DNA from 3 places in the Halomonas sp. Cn5-12 genome. Region 2 is predicted to be linked to each of the others. Evidence: predicted binding sites of a transcription regulator. Region 2 holds the regulator's gene; each other region holds the start of a gene.
The links. Region 2 encodes PhoB, which activates phosphate uptake and scavenging genes when phosphate is short. Its sites were predicted from a motif close to TGTCATANNNNTGTCANA; they were not measured.
Positions count from the first base shown of each region.

Region 1: the regulator PhoB is predicted to act here: its motif matches at 1,536-1,553, upstream of L1249_RS14090 (DUF6482 family protein).
Region 3: the regulator PhoB is predicted to act here: its motif matches at 1,333-1,350, upstream of phnC (phosphonate ABC transporter ATP-binding protein).

Region 1 is NZ_JAKGAY010000030.1:29,097-31,364, reverse strand. It holds gene hemH (ferrochelatase) at 1-715, opposite strand, end outside; partial or broken gene L1249_RS14100 (cryptochrome/photolyase family protein) at 828-974, shown strand; partial or broken gene L1249_RS14095 (DCC1-like thiol-disulfide oxidoreductase family protein) at 974-1,156, shown strand; gene L1249_RS14090 (DUF6482 family protein) at 1,182-1,484, opposite strand; gene L1249_RS14085 (hypothetical protein) at 1,624-1,917, opposite strand; gene L1249_RS14080 (replicative DNA helicase) at 2,000-2,268, opposite strand, start outside.
Region 2 is NZ_JAKGAY010000052.1:1,509-3,776, reverse strand. It holds gene ubiA (4-hydroxybenzoate octaprenyltransferase) at 1-701, shown strand, start outside; gene phoB (phosphate regulon transcriptional regulator PhoB) at 811-1,500, shown strand; gene phoR (phosphate regulon sensor histidine kinase PhoR) at 1,503-2,268, shown strand, end outside.
Region 3 is NZ_JAKGAY010000004.1:46,920-49,187, forward strand. It holds gene L1249_RS03740 (zinc ribbon domain-containing protein YjdM) at 352-699, opposite strand; gene L1249_RS03745 (ester cyclase) at 799-1,188, shown strand; gene phnC (phosphonate ABC transporter ATP-binding protein) at 1,439-2,268, shown strand, end outside.

The DNA of each region.
Region 1 (2,268 bases), on a different contig from region 2:
AGGGGTCGCCTTCCATTAAATAACGCTCAGGCACCCCGTGATAGCTGGCAACTAACTTGGTCGGGCGGCTCTCAAACCCGTCATAAGCTTCCTGTACCGAATTCGCCAGCGCCTGGATATAGGCAGGATGCTCAAAATAAGCGGGCACGGTGCGAATATAGGGCTGCCACTTCATCTTCATCAGCGCGCGAAACGCCTGATCATTCGCCGTCGCGGTGGTGGGCGAGCCGTATTGCGGGTAAAGCGGGAAGAACACAATGCGCTCGCAGCCCTTCTCTTTCATACGCTTTAGCACGCTATCGGTGGAGGGGTTGCCGTAGCGCATGCAGAAATCAACTTCTACATCATCGCCATACAACGCCGTTAAGCGCTCGGTCATTTTTTCCGTTTGGGAACGCGTGATGGTTAGCAGCGGGCTTTCATTCTTCTCATTATTCCAAATACTTTTATACGCATGGCCAGATGAAAAAGGCCGCTTGGTGAGAATGATCAGCTGCAGCAGCGGCTGCCATTTCCAACCAGCGTAATCCACAACCCGTTTATCGGATAAGAACTCGCTGAGATAGCGGCGCATGGACCAGTAGTCGGTGGCATCGGGTGTTCCCAGGTTGGCCAGAACTACGCCCACCTTGGCGCGGGGAACCGCAGGGTGACTGCTGGGCGCATGAGTTAAACGCCCCTCACCGGGTTGATCCTTTACAACGCTATCGGCCATCTCGCTCACTCCTTAGGTGCAGTACATAATGGGCAAAATCTTAACACTTTTCGGCAAAGTCGCGGCATAAAGTTATACTATCAACACTATTTGTATAACCTCAGGCTAACTCATGTCTAAGCCGTTACTGCTCGTATTGGGTGATCAGCTCACGCTGACGCTTCCAACGCTTTGCGACGCGCCTTCCAATGCGGTGGTTGCGCTATGCGAAGTGGCTGAAGAAGCACGCTACGTGCCACATCACCTGCATAAAACCGGCAGGATAATCAGGGGAGATGGTTTATCGGCATGGACGCCAGCCGGGCCCTGTATGCGGTGTTGGGCTACCGGCGGGTGGTAAGACTTTCTTGCTTACCGGGCCTGCGAAGCATGATGGATGCAGGCTACCGTTTTTTTGCCCGACGCCGTATCCGGCTGGGACTGTGGTGGGAAAAGCGTTAGGTTAAACCGTTACGTTAACCAGTGATTAAAAAACTAGCGGCATACGCGAGGTCAGCGGCGAGCTGTAATGGGCGTCGTGACCAATCACTTCATCCTGCGGCACATGTTGCACCAGGTAAGCGCGATGGATGCCTGCACGTTTTAGCTCCAGATAAACGTCATCTAATGAACGGAACAGCATCGGCTTATTACGTTGCATCAGCATATGGCGTTCGCCTTCTACATCTTCTAGCTCTACTTGGTAGAAGCGGCTTCCCGAATGGGTAATCACCCGAATTTCAAAGTTGTCGTGACTTGCGACGAACTGTTTGAGCGCTTTCAGTTCCATGGTTCCCTCCTGTTATTGGTCATCGTCATGGAGCACAGCATGACGCGACCCCATGACAATAATATTACCTTGGCACTAACTGCCTAAGAGGGCAATAACAGAAAAGAGTTCCTGACCAACTCGTCAACTTATGGTCGATTTACTGATACTCGGACGGGTCAATCGCCTTACCCAGCGAGTTACGATCAATCCAATTACCGCCTTTGGTCTCTTTGTACCGAAACACTACTTTGTCGCCGACCGCGACGGGAAGTTCAGCATCTTCCGTTTGGTAGCTGTACTTCTCTCCCTCCACTACCAGAAAGTAGCGATAAAGGTCGGGCATGCCCAGCCACTCTTTAAAAGGCCCCTCGCGCTCTAGCGACTGGAGTTCACCGCGGCCTTCCAACTTAGGAAGACGTTTGCGGTTACCGCGCCTAAAACCACCTGCCATTTGTTACTCCTGTCTCTCTATCTGCTCGAGGCGAACTGCTCATGAGGGTGCGCATTATACGTTCTCCCTCATGTCGCTCAAGTTAATCGCCAAACGCTTCGCCGTAGCTATCGGGAGCCAAGTCCTCAAAGCGCGTGTATTTACCAATAAAGGCCATGTGCACCGTGCCAATCGGCCCGTTACGCTGCTTACCGATGATCAGCTCCGCAATCCCCTGGTTGTCAGGGTTATCCGGGTTATACACCTCATCCCGGTAAACGAAGGCAATGACGTCAGCATCCTGCTCGATCGCTCCCGAGTTATGGCTCACGATACCGTCGGCTAACCAGCACGCATCCCCCGGTACGGTTA
Region 2 (2,268 bases):
GCGCCGCAGGCTGCGTGGTGAACGACTACGCCGACCGCCACTTCGATGGCCATGTAAAGCGTACCAAGCAGCGGCCACTGGCCACCGGTCGGATCAGCGAAACCGAAGCGCAGCTGCTATTTGTGGCGCTGGTGGCTGCCGCCTTTATTTTAGTGCTGCTGACCAACTGGTTTACCGTGCTGCTCTCGCTTGGGGGTGTGCTGCTGGCATTTATTTATCCGTTTATGAAACGCTACACACACTTTCCTCAGGTGGTGCTCGGGGCGGCTTTCTCCTGGGCGATCCCAATGGCGTTTGGCGCGGTACTGGGGCATGTGCCGCTGGAAGGCTGGCTGCTATTTAGCGCTAACCTGCTGTGGACGGTGGCTTACGATACCCAATACGCCATGGTGGATCGTGACGATGATCTGAAAATCGGCATTAAATCCACCGCGGTGCTGTTTGGCAGCGCCGACCGTTTCATCATTGGCCTGCTGCAGCTTGCTACGCTGGCGTTGCTTACCTGGGTGGGGTTGCGGGTTGGGTTAGGCGGTTTTTTCTGGCTGGGCTTGGTAGGCATGGCAGCGACGTTTGCTCATCAGCAGCGGTTAATTTTTCACTGTGACCGCGACCGCTGCTTCCAGGCGTTTCTGAATAACCACTGGTCAGGGCTCTTGGTATTTGCCGGAATTGTTCTGAGCTGGTGGCCTGCAGCTGGCTAATTATGCTGGGTGTCATAGAATTGTCATTAAGTCATGGTGTCATCGTCACAGACATGTCATTGAACTGTTTTGTATAAACGAGTTTTCATAGAACACCGTGAGGCCCTGGATGACCGCCAAGACCGTACTGATTGTCGATGACGAGGCACCCATTCGCGAGATGATCGCTGTGGCGCTGGAAATGGCTGACTATCGCGTGCTTGAAGCGGACAACGCCCAGGATGCCCATGCGATGGTCGTTGACCACCAGCCCGACCTGCTGCTGCTGGACTGGATGATGCCGGGCACCAGCGGCATCGAGCTGGCCCGTCGTCTCAAGCGCGAAGAGGCCACCGCTGAGCTGCCAATTATTATGCTGACCGCCAAAGGCGAAGAGGATAATAAAATTCAGGGCCTGGAGGCGGGGGCGGATGACTACATCACCAAGCCGTTTTCCCCCCGCGAGTTGGTGGCTCGTCTTAAAGCCGTGCTGCGCCGGGCGACCCCGCGCGGTGTGGAAGACCCCATCGAAATCAATGGATTGCTGCTGGACCCTGTGAGCCATCGCGTCAGCGCCCATGGCAAAGCGCTGGAGATGGGCCCTACCGAGTACCGCTTACTGCAATTCTTTATGACTCACCAAGAGCGCGCCTATACCCGTAGCCAGCTGCTTGATCAGGTGTGGGGCGGTAATGTGTATGTAGAAGAGCGCACGGTGGATGTGCATATTCGCCGGTTGCGCAAAGCGCTAGGTGAAGCGCATCAGAATCTGATTCAAACAGTGCGGGGCACTGGGTATCGTTTCTCTGCTCGGGTGTAATCGTGCGTTTGTGGAGCCGTGAACTGTGGCGAATTATCTGGCTGGCTTTCCTAGGGATGTGCCTGGGATGGCTGCTAGGTTACCCCGGTTTCGGGTTAGCTGCGGGTCTAACGCTCTGTTTGGTGTATCAACTCCGCCAGCTTAGGGCGCTGTTCAAGTGGCTAACGCTCAACCCGCACGATGAGCCTCCTGCGGCAACTGGCATGTGGGGCGAGCTATTCGATCGCCTTTACCGTTACCAAAAAAGCCAACGCATTACCCAAAGCCGGTTGCGAGCAACCCTCGCGCGTATTCAAGAATCCTCGGAAGCGATGCGTGATAGCGTCGTGATGCTGGATCGCCACGGTGATTTAGAGTGGTGGAACAGTGCCGCCACCGACATGCTAGGCCTACAAACCGCCCATGACCGCGGTCAGCACATTACTAACCTGCTGCGCGACCCGCGTTTCATCAGCTACTTTAATGCCCGTGAGTACAGCGAGCCGCTCACGCTCACCTCGCCCATTGATGAGCGTCGCATTCTGCAGTATCAAATCACGCTCTATGGTGATGACGAGCGCTTGGTTATGGCGCGGGATATTACCCGCTTGCATCGCCTAGAGCAGATGCGCCGCGACTTCGTCGCTAACGTTTCCCATGAGCTGCGCACCCCACTCACCGTTCTTTCCGGCTATCTGGAAACCTATGGCGATCTTAAAGAGATGCTGCCACCGCGCCTGAGTAAAGGCATTGGTCAGATGGAAGAGCAGACCAAGCGTATGCAGAGCT
Region 3 (2,268 bases), on a different contig from region 2:
GCTATTTGCCATGCCCTTTTCGATGGTCTCCCGGATGTAGATCTCATGCATAAGGTCTTCCCAGGTGGCATTCACAGGAATGTTGCTCAATTAGCTTGTGCGCGTCATCTTTGCTCATCGTGGCTGACATGGTGACTACCTTTTTTAGGTACGTAGAAAATACTTTTATAGGTTACCTTGGGTTACCGTGAATGTTGCGGTTTATGCCATTTTCTGCAAATACATCGCGTGTCCTTTTAAATATTTTTGATTGCCTCCGCTATCTGCTTGAGCCTGGGCCCAGGAATCCAACTCACGGCTTAAATACTTAATACCTATAACTGCCACTATCCCAACAAATGCTACTGATGCCTACTGGCTCCTGCAGGCCTTCTTCACAAAATGGGCCGTCACCATCATGTCGCCGACGCCGTCGACCTTGCAGTCCAGTTGGTGATTCTTGCTATCCAAGAGCCGCTTGATAACCGCTTTGGTGCCCACCTTGAGTACCAATGAGCTGCCTTTGACCTTGAGGTCTTTGATCATCGTTACCTTGTCGCCTTCCGCTAACAGGGTGCCGTGGGCATCTTTTACCGTCACGGTCTCTTCTGCCTCAGCCTCAGAAGGGTTCCATTCGTGAGCGCATTCGGGGCAGATGAACAGGCTTTGATCCTGATAGACGAATTCGGATTGGCAATGGGGGCAAGGTGGGCACGACATGAATGATGACTTCTGTGGTTTGGTTTAGGCTGCTTATGATACTGAGCCTGTATACCCTTGGCGAATGCCTTCACGCCTGCCCAAGAAAGGAGAACCAGGATGAACAAACGTGACCTGGAAGCAACCTACCGTGATTACATCACCTGCCTCAATAATCAAGACTGGACGAACCTTGACCAGTTCGTGCATGACGATGTCCACCACAACGGCAGGCGCCTAGGGCTTGATGGTTATCGCGCCATGCTGGAAGCCGATTACGAGCAGATACCGGATCTTCACTTTAACATTGAGCTTTTGGCCGTTGATTCACCCCATGTCGCGTGCAGGTTGCGATTCGATGTCACACCCAAAGGTAGCTTCCTTGGCCTTGCGGTGGATGGCAAAAACGTGACGTTTTGCGAAAACGCGTTCTACCTGTTTAGCGATGGCAAGATTAGGGAGGTCTGGTCGGTCATTGATAAAGCCGCGATTGAGGCTCAGCTTGGTTAAACGTTGTGGTTATCTCCATTAACAAACGAATAGAGCAGAATATCGGATCGGTACGCCCAGCCTTGGTGGGCCTCGTTTTGTGACGATATTGGTCTAGAGAAGCGTTATCTGAGCCGTTTGACTGGCTACCTGCGCTCCTTGGATAGTCATTAACTTATCACCTGAACGACACAGCTTTGTCACTTAGGCGGGCTACCGTTGCATTGTAAGTCACAATAAAGTGAGCTTATACATTGCAGAAGGTGATCCAATGGAGCCTATTCAATCCTCTGACTTAATGCTCCGCATCGAGAAAATGGGGGTGACATATCCTGGGAATGTCCTCGCACTCCGCCCCACCACCGTCGATTTCCACAAAGGGGAGTTTACGGTACTACTCGGCCTTTCCGGTGCGGGTAAATCGACGTTACTGCGTTCTCTCAACCACTTGGTGCGGCCCAGCACTGGCAAAGTGATCTCGGCCGAGCTAGGTGCGCTCGAAACCCGGTCTACGGTACGCCGCCATCGGTGCAAAACCGCCATGGTTTTCCAGCACCATCAGCTCATTGAACGCCATACGGCGCTCCAGAATGTGCTGACCGGTCGGCTTGCTTACCACAGCACCTGGCGCAGTTTGTTTCCGCTACCCAGGCAGGAACAGGCGCTTGCTCTGCACTGCCTGGACCGCGTAGGCATGGCCGAGAAAGCGCTTACCCGGGTCGATCAACTCTCCGGCGGGCAGCAACAGCGGGTGGGCATTGCGCGTGCCTTGGCGCAGCAGCCCGCCATGATATTGGCGGACGAGCCAGTGGCCAGCCTTGACCCGGCAACCTCTGAGCGAGTGCTAACGCTACTGCGAGATATATGCCGTGAGGATGGTATTACCGCCATTATTTCACTGCACCAGCTGGAGTATGCCCAGCGGTTTGCTGACCGCATTATCGGGTTAGCGAATGCCCAAATCGTTTTCGATGCGGCCCCCTCACAGTTACAGCAACGCCACCTGAACGAGATCTACCACGGCACGCGCGGAGCTGTGACCGACGCCGCTGAGACCACCGAACCCAACCCTCAAACCACCACTCCCTCCCCGATAAAACT